DNA from 3 places in the Candidatus Photobacterium acropomis genome. Region 3 is predicted to be linked to each of the others. Evidence: predicted binding sites of a transcription regulator. Region 3 holds the regulator's gene; each other region holds the start of a gene.
What was found. Region 3 encodes MetJ, which represses methionine synthesis genes. Its sites were predicted from a motif close to TTAGACNTNTANANGTCTAA; they were not measured.
Positions count from the first base shown of each region.

Region 1 (10,791 bases), 280 kb from region 3:
TCACCAGTCGTGAGGCAAATTTTGCGATCGTGCGTAACGGTTGTCGTTTTCGTTTAAGTGCATTTTGGCAACGTGAATTACCGGGTGTGGTGATCCGTCGAATTGAAACCAAGATCCCGAATATTCATGATCTTCACCTACCTATTGATATGGAGCGTTTAGCGCTATCTAAACGTGGTTTAGTACTGGTTGTGGGGGCTACGGGGTCGGGTAAATCTACGTCGATGGCAGCAATGACAGGGTATCGAAACCAAAACCGTAGTGGCCATATTCTAACGGTAGAAGATCCGATTGAGTTTATTCACGAACATAACAAATGCATCATTACTCAACGTGAAGTGGGACTTGATACGGAAAGTTATGAAGTCGCACTGAAAAACTCGCTGCGCCAAGCACCAGACATGATTTTGATCGGTGAGATCCGTACCCGTGAAACCATGGAATACGCAATGACCTTTGCTGAAACAGGCCACTTGTGTATGGCAACGCTACACGCCAACAATGCTAACCAAGCCCTTGAGCGTATTTTGCATTTAGTGCCTAAAGAGCGTCGAGATCAATTCTTATTTGATCTGTCATTGAATCTTAAATGTATCTTAGCGCAGCAGTTGATCCCAGATGCGAATGGTATTGGGCGTCATGGTGTGTATGAGCTATTACTCAATACACCACGTGTTGCTGATTTGATCCGTCGTGGTGAGCTACATGAAATTAAAGATGTCATGGCGAAATCAAACCAAGCGGGCATGGTGACATTTGACCAATCACTGTATGCCTTGTTCCGTGACGGTAAGATCACAGAGCAAGATGCACTGCACCATGCTGATTCACCAAATGATCTGCGTTTGATGATTAAAATGGGCGATCCAAATAATAAAACGGCGAGCTCGTTATCCGGCGTTAAATTAGATTTGTAATAAGCCTATAATGATCACTTTACTTTAGTCACATGATAGGTCAATAGCTGTATTAAAAACGATCAAGTGTTAACTACTTGAGTCATAGCTATTAATATTTTGAATGATGAAAAGTGATCAGCTTGTGGAGCTTTTGAGTTCAAATGGTTCAAAAGCTGTACAAGCTGTACAGACGAGAAACAATAAGGGATAGCGCGATGATCGAATGCTCTGTAAATGATCTTGCTAACCTTTATGATGATCAATCTAGAAAAAGCTGTACAAGGATTAAACGTATTCTCTTAAAAGCGGCAATAAAAAAGACAAGCGCAATGCTTGTCTTTTTCGTTAATAGAAAGGGGTATAGCGATTAACCGTATTGGCGTTCAAACCAGCTTTCTAAAATCACAACGGCAGATTGTGAATCAATATTGCCTTTACTGAGAGAGCGATAACCACCACGCTCAAACAGTTCTGCCCGTGCTTCTACGGTGCTTAAGCGCTCATCGTGTAATTCAACTTGGCAGCCAAAACGACCATGCACACGGTTAGCAAATTTCTTTGCTCGTGGTGTGATGGTTTCTAGCTCTTTGCCTTCCAAATCTAAAGGTAAGCCTACAACCACTAAATCCGGTTGCCACTCTTTTAAAAGCTTTTCAATGTTATCCCAATTGGGGACACCATCATTGGCTTTAATCGCAGCAAGTGGGGTTGCTGTACCTGTAAGTTCTTGTCCGATCGCCACACCAATACTTTTGGTGCCGTAATCAAAGCCTAAAACTGTGCGTGATTGACTCATGCGTGACCTATATCTAAAGAAAGATTTGCTAAGTTAAAGCCTAATTTTTCAATGGCTTTATGCCAGCGTTCACCCACTGGTGTGGAAAAAATAATGTTGTCATCAGCTTCAATAGTAAGCCAATTATTATCAACTAACTCTTGCTCTAATTGACCCGCATCCCAGCCAGCATAACCTAGCGCAACAATAAATTGCTCTGGTGCCAGTGTTGTACCTAGCTCAGATAAAATATCGAGCGAAGTGGTGACGGCCAGTTCACTGTTGACAGGTAGGCTTGAGCTGTATTGCCCTTTGGTGGTGTGAAGTACAAAACCACGATCTTCAGATACTGGACCGCCATTTAGCACTGGAGACTCTAGGCTGACAGGATCGGCGATCGGGAGTGTTCTATCGACTTCAATTTGCTCCAGCATATTAGCGATGGAGATATCGATAGGGTGATTGATAATGATCCCCATAGCACCTTCATCATTATGCTCACAAAGATAAATAACACTTTGCTTAAATTGAGGATCTTGCATAGTGGGCATGGCCACTAAAAAGTGGTTGGTTAGATTCATGTACAACACCAGAATTTAGTACAAACCAGCAAGGGATAATACGTTGCTGATAAGCAAAAAAGCAGCGACATGGCCGCTGCATTCTTGTTTTGAGTATGGCTGATGATTGTCGGTAAAGCGATATTACTTCGCGTTTACTCGGCGCTCGATCGCATCCATTAATTTGCCTGTAATTGAAATATCAAACGCAGCTTCAATTTCACGAATACAGGTAGGGCTGGTTACGTTGATCTCAGTAAGCTTATCGCCAATGACATCAAGGCCAACGAAAATCAGACCTTTTTCTTTTAGTACGGGTGCAACTGTTTCTGCGATCTTACGATCTGTTTCGCTAATAGGGCGAGCTTCACCACGACCACCGGCAGCTAGGTTACCGCGAGTTTCACCTTTGGCAGGAATACGTGCTAAGCAGTAAGGCATTGGTTCGCCATCTACCACTAAAATTCGTTTATCACCATTACTAATATCAGGCACGAAGGTTTGTGCCATACAGTAGTTTTGACCCATGTTAGTCAGGGTTTCGATGATCACTGAAACGTTAGGATCGCCTTTCATCACACGGAAAATTGAAGAGCCGCCCATGCCATCTAGTGGCTTTAAGATCACATCACCGTGCTCTTGGTGGAACGCTTTTAGTTTCTCTGCACGACGCGTCACGATAGTGGTTGGCGTTAGCTCTGGGAACCATGCCGTAAATAGCTTTTCATTACAGTCACGTAAGCTTTGCGGCTTATTAACGATTAGAGCACCGTTATCTTCTGCACGTTCAAGGATGTAAGTCGCGTAGATGTACTCAGTATCAAACGGAGGATCTTTACGCATTAGCACAGCATCAAGATCTGATAATTCAATCTCTTGCTCGCTGTGGAAATCAAACCAGTGTTCAGGATCTTGTTGTACTGTTACCACACGAGTACGAGCAATTGCTTTGCCTTGCTCTAACGAAAGATCATTCATTTCCATGTAATGAATTTCCCAACCACGACGTTGAGCTTCTAACATCATGGCAAAGCTTGAATCTTTCTTGATATTGATAGACTCGATAGGGTCCATCACGATACCCAGTTTGATCATTGTGTTCTCCTAATCTAATTAGCCTAAATCACCAAAACGTACTTGTAGTGCGGTGATGGCTGTCATTGCTGTGGTTTCTGTACGTAGTACACGAGGACCCAGCAAAATTTCATCAAATTTATATTCTTCCGTCATGCCGATTTCTTCAGCTGATAAACCGCCTTCAGGACCAATCAGTAAACGTACATTAGTCACAGGTGTAGGCAGGGTATTAATGGAATATTTAGCGCGAGGATGTAAGTTAAGCTTTAATCCATCATATTCCTCAGCACACCATTGTTCCAGTTTCATCACTGGACGAATGGTTGGCACAACGTTACGACCACATTGCTCACAGGCAGCAATGGCGATCTTTTGCCATTGGTCGAGTTTCTTTTCAAAACGCTCAGCATTTAATTTAACGCCACAACGTTCAGAAATCAGTGGGGTAATAGTGCTTACACCTAATTCCACTGATTTTTGAATGGTGAATTCCATTTTATCACCACGTGAAATCACCTGACCTAAATGGATATTCAGTGGTGACTCAACGCTATGTTCCACACGAGATTGAATTTCAACTTCAACGCTTTTTTTGCTGGCGTTAGTGATCACAGCAGGAAACTCTGCATCACTGCCATCGAACATTAGAAGTTCTTGACCTGCTTGCATACGCATAACGCGGCCAACATGGTTAGCTGCATCGTCACTGAGCATTACCTTGCCTTGAGAAGGTAAAGATTCTGGATGATAAATACGTGGAATTCTCATAATGCGGTCATCTATGCAATAAAAAAAGAGTAATGACGAATCTTAACATGGATGCTCTGTTCGCCAATTATTCGAGGTGAAATAAAACGCGTTATTTACACATAACGCGTTTTTGAACGCTAAAGTGCGTTTAAGTAAAAGATGCTGTTATGAACAACGGCTCGCAAGAATAGGGTTAACGTTACCTTGGATTTTTTCAATCTTAGCAGCGCGTTGACATTCCCATTTGGTGACTGGGTATTGCTTATCCCAAGCATCCATTAATCGGCGTTGTTGTTTACTCATCTTGTATTTAGGGTAGACCGCTTCAAAGTACATGTAAGTACGGGCAATCACACCACGCGCGCGCTCTGGTGGTTGAGCATCATGATCTTTTTTATCGATGATCATGTCACAGCTACCGAACGAACGGTAATTTTTGCTACTGGTACTTGGTAGCATAACGAAGTTGTAATTCTGACGTGCTGCGTTCACAGCACCGACTGCTGGATATAAGTTGTAAAGATCGGATTGCATAAAGCGATATTCTTTATTTGCTTTTTCAGCACATTTACGACCTTTAAATGCTTTTCCTTTGCTATCGACACAAACGGCTGCACCTTCACGCCATTCACTAAATGCGCGACCAAAGTTTTCCGCTGGCACGATGTGCTCTGCTTCCCAACGTTTAACACGTTTTTTATAGACTTCAGTGCTAAACCCAGAAGGTAACGTTACATATTTTTGATTGTTAAAATCGGCACCACAATAAATGGTCTTCATATCTTGGGGCGCAATATAGATCTCTTTCTGCATAATTTTTTTTGCTTTGCTGAAAGAGTCGTTGCTGTTGTTGCCTAAAGGATTGGCATGATAAGGGGTTGCCTGTGCGACAGCAGGAAATAACAGCGCAATGGCTAAGCTGGTAAATACACGCTTCATCAGTGTGCTCAATAGAAAAGTATCGTATCACTAGCTTACTGATATTTTTCTCTTTGAGAAGTGTGTCGCAGATATTTGTAACTATGTTGTGGTTATTTAGCTGAAAGTTTAATAGTAAATAGCACTTTACTGTGGCGAATACACTAAGACTTCACGACATCGACGACAGTGATAGGTGGCTTGACCACGTAAAATACGGTTATGGCGACGGATGGTTAATGGGTATTCGCTACAGCTGCATTTATAAAGATAAGTCTCACCGGCAACAGAGCTGACATCAAAGCTATGAGTGGTTCTAGGTGCAACTTGAAATACTTCTCGCATGATCAATTGCCATTCTCGACCGTGCGGTTTTACTCGTCCAAACAGTTTAAACACAATTAAATGCGCCACTTCATGTGGTACCACCTCATTGAGAAAAGCATCGGTATTTTCTTTTAATAAAATAGGATTAAAGCGTACTTCCCAGCTTTGTAGACGTGCGCTACCGGCAATTTTTCCTCGTTGGGTGAAAGTGACGGTTGGCATTTTTAACCGTTTATTTAAGCGTTGATTTGCGGTTTTAATAGCATGCTCGACACGCTCGATAACTTGTTGTTGCAGTGAATTCATTGTTACTCGTTCTTTACTATATAGAGCTGCACTATACACCGAACAAAAAGGGCTGGCGAGAGCTTGAAACTCTAGCATTTGACCGAGGCTCGACAGCGCACAGGCAATAAAAAAGGACGCCTAAGCGTCCTTTTTTGTGCAGTATTAAGTGTATTACTTAATGTTTGCGAAATCGCGAAGTGCAGCCACTTTGTCTGTTTTTTCCCAAGGGAATTCTTCACGACCAAAGTGACCGTAAGCTGCTGTCTTCTTATAGATAGGCTGTAGAAGATCTAGCATTTCTTGTAGGCCGTATGGACGTAGGTCGAAGTGCTGACGTACTGCTTCAATGATGATCTCATGTGCTACTTTTTCAGTACCAAATGTTTCCACCATGATAGATGTTGGATCGGCAACACCGATAGCGTAAGAAAGTTGGATTTCACAACGATCTGCCATACCAGCTGCAACGATGTTTTTCGCTACATAACGTGCTGCGTATGCTGCAGAGCGGTCAACTTTTGATGGATCTTTACCAGAGAAAGCACCACCACCGTGACGTGCTGCACCGCCGTAGGTATCAACGATGATCTTACGACCTGTTAGACCACAGTCACCCATTGGACCACCGATAACGAAACGACCGGTTGGGTTAATGAAGAATTTTGTCTCTTTGTTTAACCACTCAGCTGGAAGTACCGGCTTGATGATCTCTTCCATTACCGCTTCACGTAGATCTGGGGTTGAGATTGAATCGCTGTGCTGAGTTGAAAGTACAACTGCATCAATACCCACGATCTTACCTTGATCATAAGCGAACGTTACCTGAGATTTTGCATCAGGGCGTAACCAAGGTAGTGTGCCGTTCTTACGAACTTCCGCTTGGCGTTGAACTAAACGGTGAGAGTAAGTGATTGGCGCAGGCATGAATACTTCAGTTTCGTTAGTTGCGTAACCGAACATAATACCTTGGTCACCAGCACCTTGCTCTTTAGGATCTGTTTTATCAACACCTTGGTTGATATCTGGAGACTGTTTACCGATGGTATTCATTACTGCACAAGAGTTAGCATCAAAGCCCATATCTGAATGAACGTAGCCAATCTCACGTACTGTTTCACGTGTTAGCTCTTCGATGTCTACCCAAGCTGACGTTGTGATCTCACCACCAACCATTACCATGCCGGTTTTTACGTAAGTTTCACAAGCTACACGCGCTTTAGGATCTTGTTCAAGAATTGCATCCAATACTGCATCTGAAATCTGATCTGCGATTTTATCGGGATGACCTTCTGATACCGACTCAGAAGTGAATAAATGTTTTGCCATCGGTAGTCTCACTTATCTTTGAATTTAGTCGCACGGTCGCGTTTATAACGCAGTTATATAGCTATATGTACGTTTACATGTATAGAGCTACTTCCGTCTAGACGTCCATAATAACGTTAAAGCGGAAAAAATCAACATTAGTGATATTAGGGTTTTTGCTTTAATTCATGATGATGGTGCTATAGCAGCGTTGAAATTGATGATATTTAAGATGGATAAATAAGTTTTATTTTGTTTTATAACAGTTGGTTATTGTTTTTATAGGGCTGGGGTGAGCATAAGAAAACAGTAAATAAGATAAAAATGTAATAAAAAATTGCGATTTCGATATCTACATGGAAGGTGAGCATATTACAGGTGTTTAATGCTTAGATTGCGAAAAAGCGATAACAGGGAAAATTAAGATAAAAATGAATCACATCTTGAAGGATTCGTACTTTTTAACAGCGATAGTTGAGTGACAATTGAGTGAAATTTTTATATCGACATAAAGCGAAAATAGCATAGTGGTAGCTTGGTTAAGCTATAGCTTATAACTATATTCGCATGACGAATAATCTTTATGTGTTTGGTTATATTGGTTTTTATAGCTGGTTGGTGAGAGATATCACAATTATGGTGATTCTCTAACGGGCTTGGTATACACTAACGCCGCTTAGTATTTTTGTAGCACGGATATGACACTAAAAGTCGCAATAAATGGATTCGGTCGCATTGGTCGCAGTGTGCTTCGCGCATTGTATGAAAGCGGCAAATATCATCACATTAACGTCGTGGCAGTTAACGAGTTAGCTGAGCCAGAAGCAATGGCGCACTTACTTCAGTTCGATTCTAGCCATGGACGTTTTCGTAATCCTGTCAGCCATGATCAGGAGCACCTTTTTATTGCTCACGAAAATGGTCATCAAGATCAAATCCGTATTCTTCATCAACCGGATCTAAAATTACTGCCTTGGCACGACCTCGATGTTGATATTGTTTTAGATTGTACCGGTAAATATGGTTCTCGTGATGACGGTTTAGCGCATATCGCATCGGGCGCTAAAAAAGTGTTATTTTCCCATCCTGCTAGCAAAGATATCGACTGCACTGTTATTTATGGTGTTAATCATCAGCAATTAACATCCCAACACCGCATTGTTTCCAACGGCTCTTGTACAACTAACTGTATCGTCCCTATTATCAAAGTGCTTGATGACAACTTTGGTATTGAATCTGGGACCATCACGACGATTCATTCCGCGATGAATGATCAACAAGTGATCGACGCCTACCACTCTGATTTACGCCGAACTCGCGCTGCAAGCCAGTCTATTATTCCTGTTGATACCAAACTACATCTTGGAATCGGTCGTATATTTCCGAAGTTTTCTGACAAATTTGAGGCCATTTCTGTGAGGGTGCCCACAATTAATGTCACTGCTATGGATTTGAGTGTCACAGTTAAAACAAATGTGAAAGTTAATGACATAAATCAATCATTAAAAAATGCGTCTCGTTGTACATTAAGTGGTATTGTGGATTACACCGAAGCACCTTTAGTATCAATCGACTTCAATCATGATCCCCATAGTGCGATTGTCGATGGTAGCCAAACAAGGGTAAGCAACCAGCATTTAATTAAGTTGTTGGTGTGGTGTGATAATGAATGGGGCTTTGCTAATCGCATGTTGGATACAGCGTTAGCAATGCATGCAACCGAAAACACGGATGCTGAAAAGTAAAATAGTAAGAATTACTGGGTTTGGCGTTGAACATTGATAACGCTGGGCTGTCAATTTTATGAACTTTTATTTTTAATAATGTTGAGAGGACAAAACATGTCTGTAATCAAGATGACTGATCTGGACCTAGCTGGTAAGCGTGTATTTATTCGTGCTGACCTAAACGTGCCAGTAAAAGACGGTAAAGTAACTTCAGATGCACGTATCATTGCATCTCTTCCTACAATTAAGCGTTGCCTAGAAGCTGGCGCTAAAGTAATGGTTACTTCTCACCTAGGTCGTCCAACGGAAGGCGAATACGCAGAAGAATTCTCTCTACAGCCTGTAGTTAACTACCTAAACGACGTTCTAGATTGTGACGTTAAATTAGCAAAAGACTACCTAGACGGTCTTGAGCTAAACGCAGGCGAGCTTGTTGTTCTTGAAAACGTACGTTTCAACAAGGGCGAGAAGAAAAACGAAGACGAACTATCTAAGAAATACGCTGCACTTTGTGACGTATTCGTAATGGATGCATTCGGTACGGCTCACCGTGCACAAGCATCGACTTACGGTGTTGGTATGTTTGCACCAGTAGCATGTGCTGGTCCTCTACTAGCAGGTGAGCTTGAAGCACTAGGTAAAGCAATGGACAACCCAGCGCGTCCAATGGTTGCTATCGTTGGTGGTTCTAAAGTATCAACTAAGCTAACTGTTCTTGAGTCACTATCTAAGATTGCTGACCAAATCGTTGTTGGTGGTGGTATTGCTAACACATTCATCGCTGCTGAAGGTAACGATGTAGGTAAGTCTCTGTACGAAGCAGACCTAATCCCAACAGCTAAAGAGCTAATGGCGAACACTAACATCCCAGTAGCAACTGACGTTGTTTGTGCGAAAGAGTTCTCTGAGTCAGCTGAAGCGACAATCAAGTCAGCTTCTGATATCGCTGCAGACGACATGGTACTAGATATCGGTCCTGATTCAGCTCAAGCACTTGCTGACATCATCATGAACGCAAAAACGATCCTTTGGAACGGCCCTGTAGGCGTATTCGAAATCGAGCAATTCGGTAAAGGTACTGAAGTTGTTGCAAACGCAATCGCAGAATCTGCTGGCTTCTCTGTAGCTGGTGGTGGTGACACACTAGCCGCTATCGACAAGTACGGCATTAAAGATAAAGTATCTTACATCTCTACTGGTGGCGGTGCGTTCCTTGAGTTCGTTGAAGGCAAGAAACTTCCTGCAGTTGAAATGCTAGAGACTCGCGCTAAAGCATAATTTATTTCACGTGGAAGTCTGATTTATTCTGAAATATAGCCATTCTTCCACGTTTAAATGTTTGTGATAGCATGATTGTTTAAGTAAAATACATCACTATCGCAAACGTTTGCATAAGAATTTTTTTCACAGACAACAAAGTAAATAATAGGACTATTGTTATGTCTAAGATCTTTGATTTTGTAAAACCTGGTGTTATTTCTGGCGACGACGTACAGAAAGTTTTTGCTGTAGCTAAAGAAAACAACTTTGCTCTACCTGCAGTTAACTGTATCGGTACTGACTCTGTTAACGCAGTACTTGAAGCTGCGGCTAAAGTTAAGTCTCCAGTAATCGTTCAGTTCTCTAACGGTGGTGCTGGTTTCTTCGCTGGTAAAGGTCTTAAACTAGACGGTCAAGGTACACAAATCCTTGGTGCAATCGCTGGTGCTAAATACGTTCACGCTGTAGCTGAGTCTTACGGTGTGCCTGTAATTCTTCACACTGACCACGCAGCTAAGAAGCTTCTTCCATGGATCGACGGTCTACTAGACGCTGGTGAAGAGTTCTTCGCTCAAACTGGTAAGCCTCTATTCTCTTCTCACATGATCGACCTTTCTGAAGAGTCTCTAGAAGAGAACATCGAAATCTCTGCTAAGTACCTAGAGCGCATGTCTAAAATGAACATGACACTAGAAATCGAACTAGGTTGTACTGGTGGTGAAGAAGACGGCGTTGATAACTCTCACATGGACGCTTCTGAGCTTTACACTTCTCCAGAAGACGTTGCATACGCATACGAGAAACTAAGCGCAATCAGCCCACGTTTCACTATCGCAGCATCTTTCGGTAACGTACACGGTGTTTACAAGCCAGGTAACGTTGTTTTAACTCCAACTATCCTACGT
Region 1 covers NZ_CP131609.1:936,793-947,583, forward strand. Annotated here, with positions in the region: gene Q7657_RS11145 (PilT/PilU family type 4a pilus ATPase) at 1-917, shown strand, start outside; gene ruvX (Holliday junction resolvase RuvX) at 1,267-1,695, opposite strand; gene Q7657_RS11155 (YqgE/AlgH family protein) at 1,692-2,255, opposite strand; gene gshB (glutathione synthase) at 2,379-3,329, opposite strand; gene rsmE (16S rRNA (uracil(1498)-N(3))-methyltransferase) at 3,348-4,079, opposite strand; gene Q7657_RS11170 (endonuclease) at 4,227-5,000, opposite strand; gene Q7657_RS11175 (SprT family zinc-dependent metalloprotease) at 5,127-5,612, opposite strand; gene metK (methionine adenosyltransferase) at 5,766-6,920, opposite strand; gene epd (erythrose-4-phosphate dehydrogenase) at 7,598-8,644, shown strand; gene Q7657_RS11190 (phosphoglycerate kinase) at 8,741-9,904, shown strand; gene fbaA (class II fructose-bisphosphate aldolase) at 10,066-10,791, shown strand, end outside.
Region 1: the regulator MetJ is predicted to act here: its motif matches at 6,978-6,997, upstream of metK (methionine adenosyltransferase).

Region 2 (10,791 bases), 470 kb from region 3:
CGTGGTACCGTTTCTCTTCGCAGTGCCGATCCTCTCGATACACCGATCATTAACTTCAAATACTTTGGAGATCCCCAAGCTGGCGTTCTGCCAAGCAATCAACACTACGAAGATCTCAAAGCAATCATGAAAGGAGTTCAACTATTACGACGTACAGCACAGCATTCAACCAATCTCACCTTCGGCAAGGTTTACCATAAAGAAGTGTGGCCAGGTAGACATGTCGATACGCATAGAGAAATACAGAACTTTATTATGAATGAATCATGGGGACACCATGCATCTTGTACGGCAAAGATTGGTTCAGCAAGCGATCCTATGGCTGTGCTCGATAGTAATTTTAAAGTCCACGGCACAGAGAGATTAAGAGTTGTAGACGCCAGTGTCTTCCCAAAAATCCCAGGTTTCTTTCCAGCCGTTGCCATTTATATGCTTAGCGAAAAAGCCGCAGATGTTATCACAGAAGATTCACTGAACTATTAATCTCAGCATATTTCTTCAAATAATTAAGGTCTCAACTTTATTGCTGAGGCTTTTTTCTGAAACACAAATGCAAAAAAGCCTCGTCATTTCTGACGAGGCTTTCGAAGATGGCAGGGGTGGAGAGATTCGAACTCCCAACACGCGGATTTGGAATCCGCTGCTCTGCCAATTGGAGCTACACCCCTGTAGTTATTTTAAAGACTTAACTGTGTCTAAATAAAGTGGCGGAGCGGACGGGACTCGAACCCGCGACCCCCGGCGTGACAGGCCGGTATTCTAACCAACTGAACTACCGCTCCGACGAACATGGATGTTCTAATATCGCGAAGCCATGGATGGCTAAGAGCGATAACACCACATGCGATATCCATAGTTCAAATAGATATCTAATTTTATAACTTCCAGCTATTAGCTAAAAGTGAAATTTGAAGCCTGGCGATGTCCTACTCTCACATGGGGAGACCCCACACTACCATCGGCGCTATTACGTTTCACTACTGAGTTCGGCATGGGATCAGGTGGGTCCATAATGCTATGGTCGCCAAGCAAATTCGTTACAATCTTAGAAAGCTGATTCTCAAACACACGTTCAAGTGTTCTTGGAGTCCGTATAAAACCCCTTGGGTGTTGTATGGTTAAGCCTCACGGGCAATTAGTATCGGTTAGCTCAATGCCTCACAGCACTTACACACCCGACCTATCAACGTTGTAGTCTTCAACAACCCTTTAGAGACCTTAAAGGTCTAGGGATGACTCATCTTGAGGCTCGCTTCCCGCTTAGATGCTTTCAGCGGTTATCGATTCCGAACTTAGCTACCGGGCAATGCGTCTGGCGACACAACCCGAACACCAGCGGTTCGTCCACTCCGGTCCTCTCGTACTAGGAGCAGCCCCTCTCAATCATCCAACGCCCACGGCAGATAGGGACCGAACTGTCTCACGACGTTCTAAACCCAGCTCGCGTACCACTTTAAATGGCGAACAGCCATACCCTTGGGACCGACTTCAGCCCCAGGATGTGATGAGCCGACATCGAGGTGCCAAACACCGCCGTCGATATGAACTCTTGGGCGGTATCAGCCTGTTATCCCCGGAGTACCTTTTATCCGTTGAGCGATGGCCCTTCCATTCAGAACCACCGGATCACTATGACCTGCTTTCGCACCTGCTCGACTTGTCAGTCTCGCAGTCAAGCGGGCTTATGCCATTGCACTAACCTCACGATGTCCGACCGTGATTAGCCCACCTTCGTGCTCCTCCGTTACTCTTTGGGAGGAGACCGCCCCAGTCAAACTACCCACCAGGCACTGTCCGTAACCCCGATAAGGGGTCGACGTTAGAACATCAAGCATACAAGGGTGGTATTTCAAGGACGACTCTATAACCGCTAGCGCGATTATTTCACAGTCTCCCACCTATCCTACACATGTAGGGTCAATGTTCAGTGCCAAGCTATAGTAAAGGTTCACGGGGTCTTTCCGTCTAGCCGCGGGGACGCAGCATCTTCACTGCGATTTCAATTTCACTGAGTCTCGGGTGGAGACAGCGTGGCCATCATTACGCCATTCGTGCAGGTCGGAACTTACCCGACAAGGAATTTCGCTACCTTAGGACCGTTATAGTTACGGCCGCCGTTTACCGGGGCTTCGATCAAGAGCTTCGACCGAAGTCTAACCCCATCAATTAACCTTCCGGCACCGGGCAGGCGTCACACCGTATACGTCATCTTTCGATTTTGCACAGTGCTGTGTTTTTAATAAACAGTTGCAGCCACCTGGTATCTGCGACTCCCGGCAGCTTAGAGAGCAAGTCTCATCACCGCTAGGAGCGTACCTTCTCCCGAAGTTACGGTACCATTTTGCCTAGTTCCTTCACCCGAGTTCTCTCAAGCGCCTTGGTATTCTCTACCTGATCACCTGTGTCGGTTTGGGGTACGATTTCTTATAATCTGAAGCTTAGAAGCTTTTCCCGGAAGCATGGCATCAATGACTTCATCACCGTAGTGACTCGACATCGTATCTCAGCCTTAAGATGGTCCGGATTTGCCTAAACCATCAGCCTACATACTTGGACCTGGACAACCGTCGCCAGGCTCACCTAGCCTTCTCCGTCCCTCCATCGCAATTATAAGAAGTACGGGAATATTAACCCGTTTCCCATCGACTACGCCTTTCGGCCTCGCCTTAGGGGTCGACTTACCCTGCCCCGATTAACGTTGGACAGGAACCCTTGATCTTCCGGCGAGGGAGTTTTTCACTCCCTTTATCGTTACTCATGTCAGCATTCGCACTTCTGATACCTCCAGCGAGCTTTACAACTCACCTTCAACGGCTTACAGAACGCTCCCCTACAATGAAGTAAAACTTCATTGCCGCAGCTTCGGTGTATAGCTTAGCCCCGTTAAATCTTCCGCGCAGGCCGACTCGACCAGTGAGCTATTACGCTTTCTTTAAATGATGGCTGCTTCTAAGCCAACATCCTGGCTGTCTGAGCCTTCCCACATCGTTTCCCACTTAGCTATAACTTTGGGACCTTAGCTGGCGGTCTGGGTTGTTTCCCTCTTCACGACGGACGTTAGCACCCGCCGTGTGTCTCCCGGATAGTACTTACTGGTATTCGGAGTTTGCAAAGGGTTGGTAAGTCGGGATGACCCCCTAGCCTTAACAGTGCTCTACCCCCAGTAGTATTCGTCCGAGGCGCTACCTAAATAGCTTTCGGGGAGAACCAGCTATCTCCGAGTTTGATTGGCCTTTCACCCCTAGCCACAAGTCATCCGCTAATTTTTCAACATTAGTCGGTTCGGTCCTCCAGTAAGTGTTACCTCACCTTCAACCTGCCCATGGCTAGATCACTCGGTTTCGGGTCTAATCCTAGCAACTCATTCGCCCAGTTAAGACTCGGTTTCCCTACGGCTCCCCTAAACGGTTAACCTTGCTACTAAAATTAAGTCGCTGACCCATTATACAAAAGGTACGCAGTCACCCAACAAGTGGGCTCCTACTGCTTGTACGTACACGGTTTCAGGTTCTATTTCACTCCCCTCACAGGGGTTCTTTTCGCCTTTCCCTCACGGTACTGGTTCACTATCGGTCAGTCAGGAGTATTTAGCCTTGGAGGATGGTCCCCCCATATTCAGACAAGATAACACGTGTCCCGTCCTACTCGTTTTCACTGATAAGATGTTGTCGGTTACGGGGCTATCACCCTGTATCGCGGAACTTTCCAGAACCTTCACCTAACATCAAACTAGCTTAAGGGCTAATCCGGTTTCGCTCGCCGCTACTGCCGGAATCTCGGTTGATTTCTCTTCCTCGGGGTACTTAGATGTTTCAGTTCCCCCGGTTCGCCTCGTGCTGCTATGTATTCACAACACGATACTTACTTATGTAAGTGGGTTTCCCCATTCGGAAATCCCAGAGTCACCGGTTTTTACTACCTCATCTGGGCTTATCGCAAGTTAATACGTCCTTCATCGCCTCTGACTGCCAAGGCATCCACCGTGTACGCTTAGTCACTTAACCATACAACCCCAAGAGGTTTCACTCTTAGTCTTCACTTAAAAAGTGAAATAAGTTGGTCAAACAACCAAGGTTTATGTCTAACACTTCGATCAAGAAAGTATTAAACGTTGGTTTTTCGCCGGACTCCATTATTTGTCTTCACTTTTAAAAAGTGAAAGCAAACAACAGACACTTGAATGTGTTTGTTTTTGAGAACTCGTTTTCATCTTTCGATGAAAACTATAAATCAATCTATTCGATTGAATTTACTAGTCAGCTTTCCAGATTGTTAAAGAGCATTGTGTTTATCGTTAGATAACCACTTTTTAAAAACACTCAAGAGAATGTGTTTAAAGAGTGGTGGAGCTATGCGGGATCGAACCGCAGACCTCCTGCGTGCAAGGCAGGCGCTCTCCCAGCTGAGCTATAACCCCAACGATATAAAAGACTTAAAACCGCCACTTTCATCTAAGAGAAAGTGGTGGGTCTGAGTGGACTTGAACCACCGACCTCACCCTTATCAGGGGTGCGCTCTAACCACCTGAGCTACAGACCCAAGTCTTTTTGCGTTCTTTACTATTAACCAAGCAATCTGTGTGGACACTGCATTCAACAGTTAAGTCTTTAGGTAAGGAGGTGATCCAGCCCCAGGTTCCCCTAGGGCTACCTTGTTACGACTTCACCCCAGTCATGAACCACACCGTGGTAAACGCCCTCCCGAAGGTTAAGCTATCTACTTCTGGTGCAGCCCACTCCCATGGTGTGACGGGCGGTGTGTACAAGGCCCGGGAACGTATTCACCGTGACATTCTGATTCACGATTACTAGCGATTCCGACTTCATGGAGTCGAGTTGCAGACTCCAATCCGGACTACGACGTACTTTATGGGATTCGCTCACTCTCGCGAGTTGGCAGCCCTCTGTATACGCCATTGTAGCACGTGTGTAGCCCTACTCGTAAGGGCCATGATGACTTGACGTCGTCCCCACCTTCCTCCGGTTTATCACCGGCAGTCTCCCTGGAGTTCCCACCCGAAGTGCTGGCAAACAAGGATAAGGGTTGCGCTCGTTGCGGGACTTAACCCAACATTTCACAACACGAGCTGACGACAGCCATGCAGCACCTGTCTCAGAGTTCCCGAAGGCACCAAAGCATCTCTGCTAAGTTCTCTGGATGTCAAGAGTAGGTAAGGTTCTTCGCGTTGCATCGAATTAAACCACATGCTCCACCGCTTGTGCGGGCCCCCGTCAATTCATTTGAGTTTTAATCTTGCGACCGTACTCCCCAGGCGGTCTACTTAACGCGTTAGCTCCGAAAGCCACGGCTCAAGGCCACAACCTCCAAGTAGACATCGTTTACGGCGTGGACTACCAGGGTATCTAATCCTGTTTGCTCCCCACGCTTTCGCATCTGAGCGTCAGTCTTTGTCCAGGGGGCCGCCTTCGCCACCGGTATTCCTTCAGATCTCTACGCATTTCACCGCTACACCTGAAATTCTACCCCCCTCTACAAGACTCTAGTCTGCCAGTTCAAAATGCTGTTCCGAGGTTGAGCCCCGGGCTTTCACATCTTGCTTAACAGACCGCCTGCATGCGCTTTACGCCCAGTAATTCCGATTAACGCTCGCACCCTCCGTATTACCGCGGCTGCTGGCACGGAGTTAGCCGGTGCTTCTTCTGTAGGTAACGTCAAACAATGCCGCTATTAACGACACTGCCTTCCTCCCTACTGAAAGTACTTTACAACCCGAAGGCCTTCTTCATACACGCGGCATGGCTGCATCAGGGTTTCCCCATTGTGCAATATTCCCCACTGCTGCCTCCCGTAGGAGTCTGGACCGTGTCTCAGTTCCAGTGTGGCTGATCATCCTCTCAGACCAGCTAGGGATCGTTGCCTTGGTGAGCCATTACCTCACCAACAAGCTAATCCCACCTGGGCTAATCCTGACGCGAGAGGCCCGAAGGTCCCCCTCTTTGCTCCGAAGAGATTATGCGGTATTAGCTATCGTTTCCAATAGTTATCCCCCACATCAGGGCATATTCCCAGGCATTACTCACCCGTCCGCCGCTCGCCGCCCATAATTTCCACCGAAGCTTCTATCATGTCGCTGCCGCTCGACTTGCATGTGTTAGGCCTGCCGCCAGCGTTCAATCTGAGCCATGATCAAACTCTTCAATTAAAGTTTTGTTGGCCGCTCTTGTAAAAAGGCGACCGGCTCAATGAATACTGTTAATTCATCATAAATGATGAATGAATTGACTGTGCCGACTTCTCTTATTAAATAAAAGTTATCGTATTGGTCACTAGTATCATTGATAAATCTTTTGACTAATCATTCAACGAGTGCCCACACAGATTGCATGGTCAAATTGTTAAAGAACAATACTGATTACGTTGCTTGCCAGTGGCTTGCTCCGTGTCAGTGAGGTCGCATTATAGGAATATTTTTTTTGCTGACAATAGTTTTTTTAAGGTTTTTTCTTCAACCGCAATCGTTTGTCCATTTTTCAAACAACAATCACAAAATAGGGTGTTTTTTCACTAACGCAGACATTTTGAAGCTCTAAAAAAGAAAAGCAGCGTCAAAACGCTGCTTTTCTCAATTTCTCAATCATCTTTAGCAAGATTCGATGGACATTATTGCTGTGCTAACCAAGCTGGAACATCTGCAATGCTGTCTAATACGACGTTTGCTAATGCTTCACCTTCTTCGGTGATTGGTTTACCTGTACGCACTAATACCTTAACGGCAACATCGGCAGCAGCTGCTGCTTTCATATCATCTGCTTTATCACCAATCATGACTGACTTTGCCATATCAATCTTGAGGAAATCACGGGCAGAGATAAACATGCCTGGTTTTGGTTTACGACAATTACAGTCTTGTAAGTAATCACCTTGACCTTTTGTTGCATGGTGTGGGCAGTAATAGATACCGTCAAACTCAACACCATTATCAACAAAGTTCCAATCCATCCATTCTGTCAAAGATAGAAATTCGTCTTCAGTGAACATACCACGAGCAATACCTGATTGGTTTGTTACCAATACTAATAGGTAGCCCATCTCTTTTAATTTTTTACATGCTTCAAACACACCATCGACGTATTCGAAATCATCAACGGTATGTACATAGCCATGATCAACGTTAATTACGCCATCACGGTCAATAAAGACTGCAGGTTTGGCCAAAGGTTAGCCCTCATAAATCACAATTTCTTAGATTATGGCACGAGTTAATAGTGAAAAGTACTCGTTATTCACTAACTCATTGGTAGGAGTTTATTTAGACGTCTAGACGTAAAAATAGCTATTGACAGTTTTTGTGATAGAACATAGCATCAGAATCACAGGATGATTGCTTATTTAACACCATTAAAACAATCGACCGTAAATTTATACAATAGATATTTAATATCATCCAATAGTTTTATCTAGGAGCAGGACGTTCAATGATAGAAATAAAACAACTCAATAAAGTCTTCTATCAAGGCGATAAGGCTATTAACGCATTAAGCGATATCAACCTTACGATTCAGCAAGGAACTATCTTCGGGGTTATTGGCTCATCGGGCGCAGGTAAAAGTACTCTGATCCGTTGTGTTAATTTGTTAGAGCGCCCTTCTAATGGGCAAGTGATTGTCGATGGTGTCGATCTCACTACCCTATCTAATCAGAAGCTCACTTTAGCTCGCCGTAAAATCGGCATGATTTTCCAACATTTCAACCTTCTTTCATCTCGCACAGTTTTTGATAATGTTGCTTTGCCGCTAGAGCTTGCCAATACTGATAAATCAACGATTAAAGCAAAAGTGACAGAGCTCTTAGCTTTAGTCGGGCTTGAAGATAAACACTTAAGTTACCCATCAAATTTAAGTGGTGGTCAGAAGCAACGTGTTGCGATTGCACGTGCATTGGCATCCGATCCCAAAGTGCTACTGTGTGATGAAGCCACCAGCGCATTAGATCCAGCAACCACACATTCAATTCTTGAACTACTTCAAGAAATTAACCGTAAGCTCAATCTGACTATTTTGCTGATCACTCATGAAATGGATGTGGTGAAACGTATCTGTAGTGAAGTAGCGATTATCGGCGGCGGTAAATTAGTGGAACAAGGATCGGTTGGTGATATTTTCTCACATCCTAAAACTGAATTAGCTAAAGACTTTATTCGCTCAACATTAGATCTGTCGATTCCTGCTGATTACCAAGCACGTATGACTCCAACTCAAGTTGAAAACTCATTCCCTCTGATTCGTTTAGAGTTCACTGGTGCTTCTGTAGATGCCCCATTGATCAGCCAAGTAACCCGTAAGTTTAACTTAGATATCAGCATTCTTAGCTCTGATATGGATTACGCAGGCGGTGTGAAGTTTGGATTGATGCTGGCAGAATTTTTTGGCGATCACACCGCCGTTGATAATGCGGTTGATTTTCTTCGTCAAAATAAAGTGAATGTTGAGGTACTTGGCTATGTCGCTTAATGATTTAACCCTATGGTGGCAACAAAATACCCGCCTGATTGATTTACTTATTGAAGCACTGGGACAGACATTAACCATGGTGTTTGTATCAGGGCTAATTGGTTTTGTTATTGGTATTCCGCTGGGTGTTACCCTTCACTTAACTAAGAAGAATGGCTTATTAGAAAATACCGTTGTTAATAACATCCTTGGCATTATCGTCAATATCGGTCGCTCTATTCCTTTTATTATCTTGCTGGTTGCCATCATTCCTTTTACCCGCTTTGTAGTCGGTAGCTCAATTGGTACTGCAGCAGCAATTGTACCTTTAGCGGTAGGGGCTATTCCTTTTATTGCTCGCTTAGTAGAGGGGGCATTGTTAGAAATTCCATCTGGCCTCGTGGAAGCAGCCCAATCTATGGGAGCAACACCGCTACAGATCATTAAGAAAGTACTATTGCCAGAAGCGTTACCGGGCATCATTAATGCGGTTACGATCACCTTAGTTACTTTAGTGAGCTATTCAGCGATGGCGGGGACCGTTGGTGGCGGCGGTCTAGGTGATGTAGGTATTCGTTATGGCTACCAACGTTTTGATGGCACTGTGATGGCTATCACTGTCGTCATTCTGATCGTACTGGTACAAATTATTCAATCTGTCGGTGATTACCTCGTAAAACGTGTTGATCATCGATAATCAAAACACTTTAAGGAAAACCCCATTTTAAGGAGAAGTTGTATGGCGTTTAATCTAAAACATGTTTTTGCTCTTGCCGGTGTTGCAGCAGCCCTATCATTAACAGGCTGTGGTGAAAAAGAAGCCGTGGTTGATAACAGCAAGGTAAAAATTGGCGTCATGGCAGGAGCCGAAGAGCAAGTTGCTGAAGTTGCGGCAAAACAAGCAAAAGAGAAATATGGTCTTGATGTTGAGCTTGTGACCTTTACTGATTACGTATCACCAAATGCGGCACTAGAAGAAGGCTCAATTGATGCCAATGCATTCCAACATAAGCCATACCTTGATCAGCAGATTAAAGATCGTGGTTACAAATTTGCTGTTGCAGGTAATACATTCGTTTACCCAATCGCAGGTTACTCAAACTCGATTAAAACTGTTGATGAGCTAAAAGAGGGCGACAAAGTAGCTGTACCAAACGATCCAACTAACCTTGGTCGTTCATTGTTACTACTTCAACAGCAAGGCCTTATTAAGCTAAAAGACGGTTCAGGTTTAACAGCAACTGTATTAGATATTGTTGAAAACCCGAAAAATCTGAAGATTGTTGAGCTAGAAGCGGCACAACTTCCACGTTCACTTGATGATGTAGCACTGGCGATCATCAACACCACTTACGCAAGTAGCATTAACTTAACACCAGAGCGTGATGGCGTGTTTGTAGAAGATAAAGAATCGCCATACGTGAACCTGATTGTCTCTCGTGCAAACAATGTAGATGCGGAAAACGTGAAGAAATTCGTTCAAGCATACCAATCTGAAGATGTCTATAACTCAGCGAAAAACATCTTCAATGGTGGTGTGGTTAAAGGCTGGTAATCTCAGCGTTTTATAACCATACACTTATCGGGTAGGTCTCAGCACCTACCCTTTTTTATGTTATATTCTCAGCTCTTTTGACTTCTTAGCTGGCTTCATTTCATGTCTTATAGCATTGATCCTATCGGTATTATCCTCTCCCCTTATAAAGAAAAATTTGCAGTTCCTAGACAGCCAGGGTTAGTACCGAGTGCACGTTCTGAAATTATATTGCAAGGTGCAGCAAATTCATTAGAAGCGGTAAGAGGCATCGAACAATTTAGCCATTTATGGCTGTTATTTTTATTTGATCAGAATTTAGAGGCAGGATGGCGCCCAACTGTTCGTCCCCCTCGTTTAGGTGGCAATGAACGTATTGGCGTGTTTGCTAGCCGTGCCACATTTCGTCCAAATGGCATTGGTATGTCAGCGGTCGAATTAAAAGGGATTCGCCATGAAAACGGCAATGTGATCATCGAATTAGGTGGGGTCGATCTGGTTGATGGCACGCCTATTGTTGATATAAAACCTTATATTCCTTATTCCGACAGTCTGCCACACGCACAAGGTGGCTTTGCATCAAGCACACCGGATCTCATGCCAGTGTGTTTTAGCGAAGCCGCACTCAATCAACTACCAGCAAAAAATAAAGCCTATTATCAAACCGTGATCAGTGAAGTATTAGCCCAAGATCCTCGTCCGGCTTATAAGAAAGGCAAGCCAGATCCTAAGCAATATGCTGTCCACTTGTTTGATTTTAATGTGCACTTCTCGGTGACTGAACAACAAATAACCGTTAATCAGATC
Region 2 covers NZ_CP131609.1:1,123,419-1,134,209, reverse strand. Annotated here, with positions in the region: gene Q7657_RS12140 (GMC family oxidoreductase) at 1-483, shown strand, start outside; tRNA gene Q7657_RS12135 (tRNA-Trp) at 592-668, opposite strand; tRNA gene Q7657_RS12130 (tRNA-Asp) at 706-782, opposite strand; rRNA gene rrf (5S ribosomal RNA) at 914-1,029, opposite strand; rRNA gene Q7657_RS12120 (23S ribosomal RNA) at 1,115-4,004, opposite strand; tRNA gene Q7657_RS12115 (tRNA-Ala) at 4,342-4,417, opposite strand; tRNA gene Q7657_RS12110 (tRNA-Ile) at 4,463-4,539, opposite strand; rRNA gene Q7657_RS12105 (16S ribosomal RNA) at 4,613-6,163, opposite strand; gene gmhB (D-glycero-beta-D-manno-heptose 1,7-bisphosphate 7-phosphatase) at 6,622-7,176, opposite strand; gene metN (methionine ABC transporter ATP-binding protein MetN) at 7,437-8,471, shown strand; gene Q7657_RS12090 (methionine ABC transporter permease) at 8,461-9,147, shown strand; gene Q7657_RS12085 (MetQ/NlpA family lipoprotein) at 9,190-10,005, shown strand; gene tsaA (tRNA (N6-threonylcarbamoyladenosine(37)-N6)-methyltransferase TrmO) at 10,108-10,791, shown strand, end outside.
Region 2: the regulator MetJ is predicted to act here: its motif matches at 7,271-7,290, upstream of metN (methionine ABC transporter ATP-binding protein MetN).

Region 3 (10,791 bases):
GAATATTGCAGAGCAATACCACACCATTTCTCGCCAATGTGAAACCACATTATGTAGCCCTGGCGCACTCGACGAGTTATTCGATAAACTCAAAAATAATGATGTTAATCAGCTAGATTCTATCGAAGCGGTTCGTGAGCTAAATATCGATTTAGTATTAACCGCACACCCAACTGAAATTGCACGTCGTACCATGATCCACAAACTGGTACAGATCAACAAATGCCTATCTCAGCTTGAATTAAGCGAACTATCAACAGCAGAGCGTGCACGTGTAGAGCAGCGTTTAGAGCAGTTAATTGCTCAAGCATGGCACTCAGATGTTATTCGTCAGCAACGCCCGACACCGCTAGATGAAGCGAAATGGGGCTATGCGGTGATTGAAAACTCACTATGGCAAGCCGTACCTGAGTTCCTACGTTTATTTGATGAAAAACTGCAGCAGCACCTTGGGGAATCACTGCCTCTTGATGCATCACCAGTGACTTTCTCATCATGGATGGGCGGTGACCGTGACGGTAACCCATTTGTGACCTCAAATGTGACTCGCGAAGTACTGCTTCTTTCTCGCTGGAAAGCCGCTGATCTTTACCTGACTGATATTCAAGAGCTGATCAATGAACTTTCAATGGTTCAGTGTAATGAGAAAGTACGTGAATTAGCAGGCGAAGAGCATGAACCTTACCGTGCGATCTTAAAACAACTACGCTCTAAATTAACCCATACTCGCGATAACCTTGATGCCAAAATCAAAGGTCAAAAGCCAGGTTCAGATATTCTGATCCAAGACGTTGAAGAGCTATGGGAACCGCTTCACGCTTGTTACCAATCACTACATGAATGTGGCATGGCAATCATTGCTGATGGTCTGTTACTTGATACGCTACGTCGTATTAAGTGTTTCGGGGTTCACCTTGTTCGCCTTGATATTCGCCAAGAAAGTACTCGTCACTCAGATGTGATTTCTGAGCTAACGCGCTACTTAGGTTTAGGCGATTACGACCAATGGAGCGAGCAAGATAAAATTGCTTTCCTTGTTCGTGAGCTATCATCAAAACGTCCACTGCTTCCACGTGATTGGGAACCATCTCCAGAAGTTAAAGAAGTGATTGAAACCTGTAAGGCAATTGCAGAGCAATCTCGTGAAGCCTTAGGCGCATACGTTATTTCAATGGCCCGTACCGCTTCTGATGTATTAGCAGTGCACTTACTGCTACAAGAAGCTGGCTGCCCGTTCCGTATGGATGTGTGTCCATTATTCGAAACATTAGATGACTTAAATAATGGCGCTGATGTTATTGAACAACTACTGAACATCGACTGGTACCGTGGCTTTATTCAAAACCACCAAATGGTCATGATCGGTTACTCTGACTCAGCAAAAGATGCGGGTGTGATGTCAGCTGGCTGGGCACAGTACAGCGCAATGGAAAAACTGGTTGATGTGTGTGATAAAGCAGGCGTTGAAATTACCCTATTCCACGGTCGCGGCGGTAGTATCGGTCGTGGCGGTGCACCAGCACATGCAGCACTACTTTCTCAGCCACCACGCAGCCTAAAAGGTGGTCTACGTGTGACCGAGCAAGGCGAAATGATCCGCTTTAAGCTTGGCTTACCAGAAGTGGCTATTAATAGCTTGAGCCTGTACGCAGGTGCAACACTTGAAGCTAACCTATTACCACCACCTGAGCCAAAACAAGAATGGCGCGATCTGATGGACTCACTATCAGAGATCTCTTGTGAAGCCTACCGTAACGTTGTACGCGTTGATCCAGAGTTCGTCCCATACTTCCGCGCAGCAACTCCTGAGCTTGAATTAGGTAAACTACCGCTCGGTTCACGTCCTGCAAAACGTAACCCACAAGGTGGCGTTGAAAGCTTACGTGCTATCCCATGGATTTTCGCATGGAGTCAGAACCGCTTGCTACTGCCAGCATGGTTAGGTGCCGGTGAAGCGATTCAATACTCAATTGATAAAGGTCACGCTAAGTTGCTTGAAGAAATGTGTCGTGAATGGCCATTCTTCTCAACTCGTCTAGGCATGCTAGAGATGGTTTACACCAAAACCAATATTGAAATTGCGAAATACTATGATGAGCGTCTAACAGATGAAGCGCTATGGCCTTTAGGTCAAAAGCTACGTGATCAATTAGGGAAAGATATTAAAACAGTCCTTACTGTTGAAAATAACGATCACCTTATGGAGCAAGATCCTTGGGGTGCCGAGTCAATCCGATTACGTAACATTTATGTAGAACCACTTAACATGCTTCAAGCTGAGTTACTATATCGTACTCGTCAGCAGGAAGAACTGCCTTCTGAATTAGAAGAAGCATTAATGGTTACGATTGCAGGTATTGCGACTGGTATGCGTAATACAGGCTAAAATATAATGCTGATCACAAAGGGCCTTTTTAAAGGCCCTTTTTTTCAACTTATTTATCGATATGTTAAGAAAAATCTTTTTTGTCTCACTTATGATACAGCATTATGTTTCTTAATAAGGCTATGATAGTTGTACTTCGATATGAGCAATGATGAATATTTTTTATTCATAATTTAGTGGTACCGGCTTTTTATTGCCGTCGAAGTAATGTCACAAGATAATAATTTTGCAAGCTCGTTTAACAGATAATTCATATTGAAGTATCGATATTGAGCAAATTAATGATATTGTATGCGGTCTCAACCAAACTGTAAGACCTTAAGATTATAAATAAAAAACGCCATTACGAAGCGTTAGTAATCAAGTTTGGTTGTTGTTTTTATTTGACGTATTTAACGGATAGAAGAGATGTCACTACCACACGTAATTTTAACCGTGCTAAGCAATCGAGAAGCAACGGGTTATGATATAACAAAAGAGTTTTCTCATAGTATTGGCTACTTTTGGAAAGCGAGCCACCAACAGGTGTATCGTGAACTAAATAAGATGGCTGCTAACGATCAAGTAACATGTCGCCTCGAGCCTCAAGAAGGTAAACCGGATCGTAAAGTCTATGCCATCACCGATGCGGGTCGCCAAGCACTATTTAATTGGTTCGAAGAGCCAGCACGCAATCCAACTACTCGTGATGAGTTTTCAGCAAAACTACTCGTTTGTGGTGTTCACAATTCACTACCAATGCAACAACAATTAGCTGCATTGATCGATGAATCTCACACCCTGATCAGTCATTACAAAGAACTAGAAAAGCTCCACTTTAGCGATTACAAATCAATGGATCGCCAACAGCGTCTAGATCGTTTAACGCTTCGTCGTGGTTTACATAACCGTCAAGCGTGGATTGACTGGGCTGAAGAAGTACTTGCAGAACTAAAAGATATGGATGCAGATAATAGCCCTGTTGCTATTTACTAAGCACCTTATCCATGACTAATAATAAACCGCCGTTTTTACGGCGGTTTTTTTATGTCATTTATTAATAGGCGTTCATTGCTATTTACGATAAATAAAGCGCACAAAAAAGCCTGCTGGTGCAGGCTTTCTGTTAAGTGCTTCTAACTATGATATGTCACGGTTAAAGTAGAGAAGCTAAGCGGTTAATATCTGATAACAATGCTCCAGCGGTAACATCGCGCCCAGCACCAGGGCCTCGGATCACTAATGGGTTATCGCGATACCAATGGCTTTCAATCGCAAAGATATTATCGCAAGGCAGTAAATTCGCTAACGCATGCTCTTGAGCTAATGCCTCAACTCCTACATGGGCTTTACCGTGACGATCTAAGCGCGCCACATAACGTAATACCTTCTCTTCCTCACGGGCGCTTTCTAAGCGCTCAGCGAGGATTTCATCTAACAAAGCCGCTTGTTCAAAAAACTGTTCAACAGGCAGCAAAGCCAACGCTTCAGGCACTAAGCTTTCTACTTTCACATGTTCAGGCTCAATATCAAGACCTGATTCACGAGCAAGGATCACCAGCTTACGCATCACATCACTGCCATCTAAATCATGTCGAGGATCCGGCTCAGTTAAGCCTTGCTGCCACGCTTGCTCGACCAATTCAGAAAAAGGCACACTGCCATCATATTGCTGAAACAGCCATGACAGTGTGCCCGAGAAAATACCGGATACCGCAATGATCTGATCACCGCTTTCACGTAAATCACGGACGGTATGATTCACCGGCAATCCTGCGCCAACAGTTGCGTTATAAAGCCAATGACGACTACTTTTAGCAAAGGCGTCAATCACTGCATGGTAGTCTTGGCTACTTGCCGAGCCCGCAACTTTATTAGCAGAAATCAAATGCAAACCATGCTCGGCAATTTCAGGGTAGCGTTTTGATAACTCACAACTTGCAGTCACATCAAGGACTATCACATCGTCATAATCAGCATTAGCAATCTGAGAGAAGAGCTCATCATCTTGATATTCAATCGCTTCTTGCTCAAATTGAGTTAATGCTAATTGTGGCTCAATGCCATCAAAGTTAACCCATTGACGACGACTATCTAACACGCCAATCAAGGTAAAACTAATGCCGTGACGTTTTTCTAGCGCAGCTTTTTCTCGCTCAAACAATTCTAGCCAGCGGCTGCCAATATTGCCTTTACCACAGAGCACTAAACCAACACGCTTTTGTGCTTGAAATAATGCTTGGTGAATACCTTTAACTAACGGCTCTGTTTCAACCTGACGTAGTACAGCAACCAGACTCAACCCAGATTCTGCTTCAGTCATAAACTCTACAGGCAAGCCTTTTAACTGCTGATAAAAGCCATGGCAATGAATAGGATTATTGGTCACCCCTGCTCCCACAGCAGCCACCATTGAGAAACCTTCACGTAAACGTAATTCGGCAGGCATACCACTGTCTTGCAGCAAGCTAAGTACCCCATTGACGACTTCATGAGTATAAGCCAGCATAATACGGCCTTTACTCAGCTCAAGGCTCTGTGCCAGTGGGACTAACTGATGACGTGAAAGTAAACGTTCAAGATCTTCTTGCACATGCTCAACATCCATCCCACGAGGAACATCAACCTCAATGAGACACACATCATCTAATGAAGAAACAATCTTAGCGCCACGCCCTGAAGCTAATACGCGTTCAACTCGGGTTGAACCTGATTCTGGTTGATGGCTACAACGCAGCATCAAATCAATCGCACTTTGTGCTACTGGCTGTAAAGTGCGGCTATGCAATACGGGAGCAGCCAAACGGGCTAACTCATTAGCTTCATCTAGTCTTAGCAAAGGCAATAAACACGCATCATTCACTTTGCGAGGATCGGCACTGTACACCCCAGCAACATCACTCCAGATCGTTACTTTTACAACATCAGCTAACGCACCGATGATCGTCGCTGAATAGTCAGAACCATTGCGACCTAATAAAACGGTTTCACCTTGGGTATTTTGTGCCATAAACCCGGTGATCACTAAACGATGATGGTTATGTTGTGCAATTTGCTGTTGGAGTAATGGTTTTGAAGCTCGGCTATCCACTTCAGGTTGTGCAGCGTGCTCTGCTCGTAAAAATAAACGAGAATCCAAATATTTTGCCGCAAGATCACGTTGGCTCAAAAGTGCTGCTAATAAGCGAGCAGACCACACCTCACCAAAACCTTGGATCGTACTCCGCTCTGCTCGGTTAATAGCACTTTCACCATAGCGGGCAATGGTAGCTAAATCATCATGCAACTGTTGGATCAATAATTCAGCTGTTGGTTGAACAATTAAGGCTTCAATAAGTTGTTGCTGATAGCTGCGAAGCGACAACAAGGTTTCATGTGCTTGACGTCCATCTATCTCTAATTGCTCTAGCCATAATATTAATTGGTTAGTCGTTTTTCCTGCTGCCGATACCACAATGAGATCATTAGTATCTGAATATTCAGCAAGAATATCAGCCACTCGGCGATAGCACTCAGGATCAGCTAAGCTACTACCCCCAAATTTATGTAATTGGCGTGATGCTTGAGTCATTAATGCGCCTCCGCAGCCAGATTAAAGGCTTGCTCTAAATCTGCCACCAAGTCACGGGGATCTTCTAAGCCAACAGAAAGACGTAACAGTGACGTCGAAATACCCGCTTCTGCTTGTGCTTCATCAGACATTGCACGGTGAGTCATGCTTGATGGATGGGCAATTAAACTCTCTGTTCCACCTAATGATTCTGCCAATGAAAACAGTTTTAATTCTTTCACGAACACTTCCAACTGCGCTTGGCTACCCGCGAATTCAAAACTCATCATTGAGCCAAAGCCTTTTTGCTGACGCTTGGCAATATCGTGTCCTGGGTGCGATGGCAAACTTGGGTGATAAATCGTCCCAACCATAGCTTGCTGTTGTAAATACCCCAGCACTGCCACACCATTTTCTTCATGCATTCTCATTCGTGGTGCTAACGTTCTTAGTCCACGCAAGGTTAAGTAAGCATCAAATGGGGCTCCAGTCGCACCAATACAGTTTGCCCACCATGCGATATTTTCTGCAACATCGGCATCTTTAGAGATCAACACACCACCGACCACATCTGAGTGTCCGTTAAGGTATTTAGTGGTTGAATGCACAACAAAATCTGCACCTAGTGCGATAGGCTGTTGCAGTAAAGGAGAAAGGAAGGTGTTATCCACGGCGACTAAGCAACCAACTTCTTTGGCTTGCTGACACAGTGCGGTGATATCAACCACACGCACTAGAGGGTTTGATGGAGTTTCAACCCAGATTAATTTCGGCTTTTTCGCTAACGCAGCAGCCAGTACTTCTTGATCGGACTGATCGACAAACTCGACCTTAAAGTCACCTTTATTAGCGCGAGTATTAAATAAACGGTAGGTGCCACCATAACAATCATGAGGAGCCACAATTAAGTCATCTGGGCCAAGTAATGCCGTTACCAATAAATTCATTGCCGCCGTACCACAACTGGTCACCACGCCACCAGCACCGCCTTCTAATTCACTTAATGCATCAGCAAGCGTATTACGGGTTGGGTTACCTGAGCGAGAATAATCATATTGTGGCACTTCCCCAAAAGCAGGAAAGCTATAGGTCGATGTTAAATAAATCGGTGGGACGACAGCATGGTACTGTGAATCACTATCGATGCCTGTTCTCACTGCAATTGTCGCCAGTCGCTTATCACTCATAATAACATTCCTTGTCGGGGAGGCTTGATCCCAAATAATAAATTTATAACAACTTTAACCACAACAAAACAAGACGTCAACACATCTAGACGTCTATATGTCTTTGCTTATGGCGGTAAATCCCGCTAAAATTCAGCCATAACAAAAAAACAGTGCTCACCTTAGTGTTATTTTTCTGTTCAATACGGGACAAAACCGCGATGTTGACGTAATATCGCCGCCCTACAATCCCGTTGCTAACAGAGGGTGTCGCTCCTGTTACCACATCATTAACCCAATATCGCTGAGAAGGTAAAACATGGCTGAGTGGAATGGCGAATATATTAGCCCTTACGCAGAACACGGTAAGAAAAACGAACAAGTAAAGAAAATTACTGTTTCGATTCCATTGAAGGTGCTTAAAATTCTTACTGATGAACGTACTCGTCGTCAGGTGAACAACCTACGCCACGCGACCAATAGTGAGCTACTTTGTGAAGCTTTCCTTCATGCTTACACAGGTCAGCCATTACCAACGGATGACGATATTCGTAAAGATCGCCCAGATGATCTACCCGCAGAAGCGAAAGCGCTAATGGATGAAATGGGGATCAGCTACGACGACATTAATGAATAATTTCATTACTGACTATGTATACTAAAAAACCAGCTGCATGGCTGGTTTTTATTTATTAAAATAGCGAGTTGCTGAACTACACTTCCATGTAACCCATTGGCATTTCAATACGTGCAACACCTGAGTCAATCGCCGCTTGTGCTACCGCTTTTGCAACCCGAGGTAATAAACGCGGATCCATTGGCTTTGGAATAATATACTCTCGCCCAAATGCTAAGTGCGATACACCAGATGCATCCAATACCGATTGCGGTACTGGCTCTTTCGCTAATTCACGAATTGCGTTTACCGCCGCCAACTTCATTTCATCATTAATTTGGCTCGCACGCACATCTAATGCACCACGGAAAATAAACGGAAAACATAAAACATTATTCACCTGATTAGGATAATCAGAGCGCCCTGTTCCCATAATTAAGTCTTGCCGAACTTGATGTGCCAATGCAGGCTTAATTTCAGGATCGGGGTTTGAACACGCAAACACAATCGGGTTTTCAGCCATTAATGCCAGAGCTTCAGGAGCTAATAAGTCCGGTCCTGATACGCCAACGAAAATATCAGCGCCTGCAATCACATCTTCTAAGGTGCGCTTATCAGTATTATTGGCAAACAGCTGTTTGTATTCATTAATGTCATCACGACGGGTATGAATGACCCCTTTGCGATCCAGCATGTAGATTTTCTCACGCTGCGCGCCGCACTTAATAAGTAGCTCCATACAAGCAATCGCTGCTGCGCCTGCGCCTAAACACACAATCACAGCTTCACCGATCGTTTTTCCTTGAAGCTCTAATGCATTTAGCATACCTGCCGCTGTAACAATGGCAGTACCATGTTGATCATCATGAAAGACAGGGACATTGCAGCGCTCAATTAAGCGTTGCTCGATCTCAAAACAGTCTGGCGCTTTAATATCTTCTAAGTTAATACCGCCAAACGTGTCAGCAATATTAGCCACCGTATCAACGAACTCATCAATCGTGCGATGCTTGACTTCAATATCAATCGAATCAATACCGGCAAAACGTTTAAACAGTAGCGATTTTCCTTCCATAACAGGTTTAGAAGCCAGTGGGCCTAAATTACCTAAACCTAAAATCGCAGTACCATTGGTGATCACCGCAACCATATTGCCTTTCGCTGTGTACTTATAGACGTTATCAGCATCTTGGGCGATTTCTCTTACGGGCTCAGCCACACCTGGGCTATATGCGAGCGCAAGATCATTAACCGTATTAGCAGGCTTGGTCAGTTCAACAGAAATTTTCCCTGGGACAGGAAGTGAGTGGTAATCGAGAGCTTGTTGACGGAAGTCTTCAGTCATAGTGATATTTGAGCCTCAGCGCTGACATTTATAATGGCAAACTACATGTGTAATTCGTATTTGTTATTAAATAATATGCCATTAAGTATCAATTTCCCAGCTCACGAAGAACAAGAGTAATACATTTAAGTAACAGTTATACCAAGAGTATTTTATAAAGACATAAAAAAAGGGATGCTTACGCATCCCTTTTTTCTAAATTCATCTGGCAAATGATTACTTGCTAGAAAGCGCACCGAAACGCTTGTTGAATTTGTCGATACGACCACCAGAGCTAACTTGACGTTGCTTACCAGTGTAGAATGGGTGACACTTGTCGCATACATCAAGGTTGATGTCTTTACCCATAGTAGAGTTAAATACGAAAGTGTTGCCACAAGAACAACGTGCGTTTACTGCTGTGTACTCTGGGTGAATACCTTGTTTCATGGGATAACCTCAAAATTAAGGCCGTGTCGCTCTCCCGATCCAAAGCCGGGCACCACACGTCGTTAAAAAATATCTTGCCACATTATGCGACAAATCAGGCGGCGTATAATAATCAATCATCTCACGGAGATCAACAGAGAGAAGGCTTTTTCAGCGCTGTATTTCTTCTCTGATCTTAGACAACTTCCCCTTCTCGTTCTTAACAAGGCTTATCGAGTTTCACTCGGTCTGGTATTATTCACTACACGCTCAATGACTGCAGTAGATTATGATCCCAAACATCGCCCGTGTGGCCCTTCCTGTTCCGCTAGATAAAACCTTTGATTATCTAATTAAATCTGATGACATGCCTGTGATCGGAGGACGTGTACAGGTGCCATTTGGTCGCCAGCGATTAATAGGGATTGTGACAGCACTGACCGATCATTCCGACTTTCCACTCGAGCAACTCAAAGCCGTACAGAAAGTCATTGATAAAGCACCGCTATGGATGCCGCCATTATTCGATTTGCTTAAATGGGCAAGCCAATACTATCAATATCCACTTGGTGACACCCTTGCCAATGCCATGCCTGCGCTGCTACGTAAAGGGCGTGAAGCATCACAAGCGACGTTAAAATTTTGGGCACTAACGGAAGCAGGTAAAGCACAACCGCTTAACGGTCTCACCCGTGCTCCCAAACAAGCTCAGCTACTGCGTTTATTACAAAATGGTCCTGTGAGTCATGACAGCTTATTAAATGAAGATGTCAGCTCTGCAACCTTAAAAGCTGTTAGCAATAAGGGCTGGATTATCGAGCAACAACAGCAGCAAAAAGATAAAAATTGGCACCAGAACTTTGCAGTTACAGAAGAAAAACCGCGCTTAAATGAAGAGCAAGCCTTAGCAATTGCCACCGTTAACAGCAATCCGAATTTTGGTTGTTATCTACTTCAAGGTGTCACAGGCTCAGGCAAAACCGAAGTTTATCTTAACTTGTTAGAGCCTGTACTGGCGGCAGGTAAACAAGCCCTTATTCTAGTGCCAGAAATCGGCCTAACCCCGCAGACGATTAACCGCTTTCGTCGTCGCTTCAATGTGCCACTAGAGACAGTGCACTCAGGGCTCAACGACAGCGAGCGTATGGCGGCATGGCTCGCTGGTCGTGATAACCAAGCCGGGATCATCATTGGTACTCGCTCAGCATTATTCACCCCATTTGCCAACTTAGGCATCATCATTGTCGATGAAGAGCATGACGCCTCTTACAAACAACAAGATAGCCTGCGCTACCATGCCCGCGATTTAGCCGTGATGCGCGCTAACAAAGAAAACATTCC
Region 3 covers NZ_CP131609.1:655,992-666,782, reverse strand. Annotated here, with positions in the region: gene ppc (phosphoenolpyruvate carboxylase) at 1-2,386, shown strand, start outside; gene Q7657_RS09745 (PadR family transcriptional regulator) at 2,795-3,361, shown strand; gene Q7657_RS09740 (bifunctional aspartate kinase/homoserine dehydrogenase II) at 3,522-5,936, opposite strand; gene Q7657_RS09735 (O-succinylhomoserine (thiol)-lyase) at 5,936-7,102, opposite strand; gene metJ (met regulon transcriptional regulator MetJ) at 7,401-7,718, shown strand; gene Q7657_RS09725 (malic enzyme-like NAD(P)-binding protein) at 7,795-9,042, opposite strand; gene rpmE (50S ribosomal protein L31) at 9,259-9,471, opposite strand; gene priA (primosomal protein N') at 9,740-10,791, shown strand, end outside.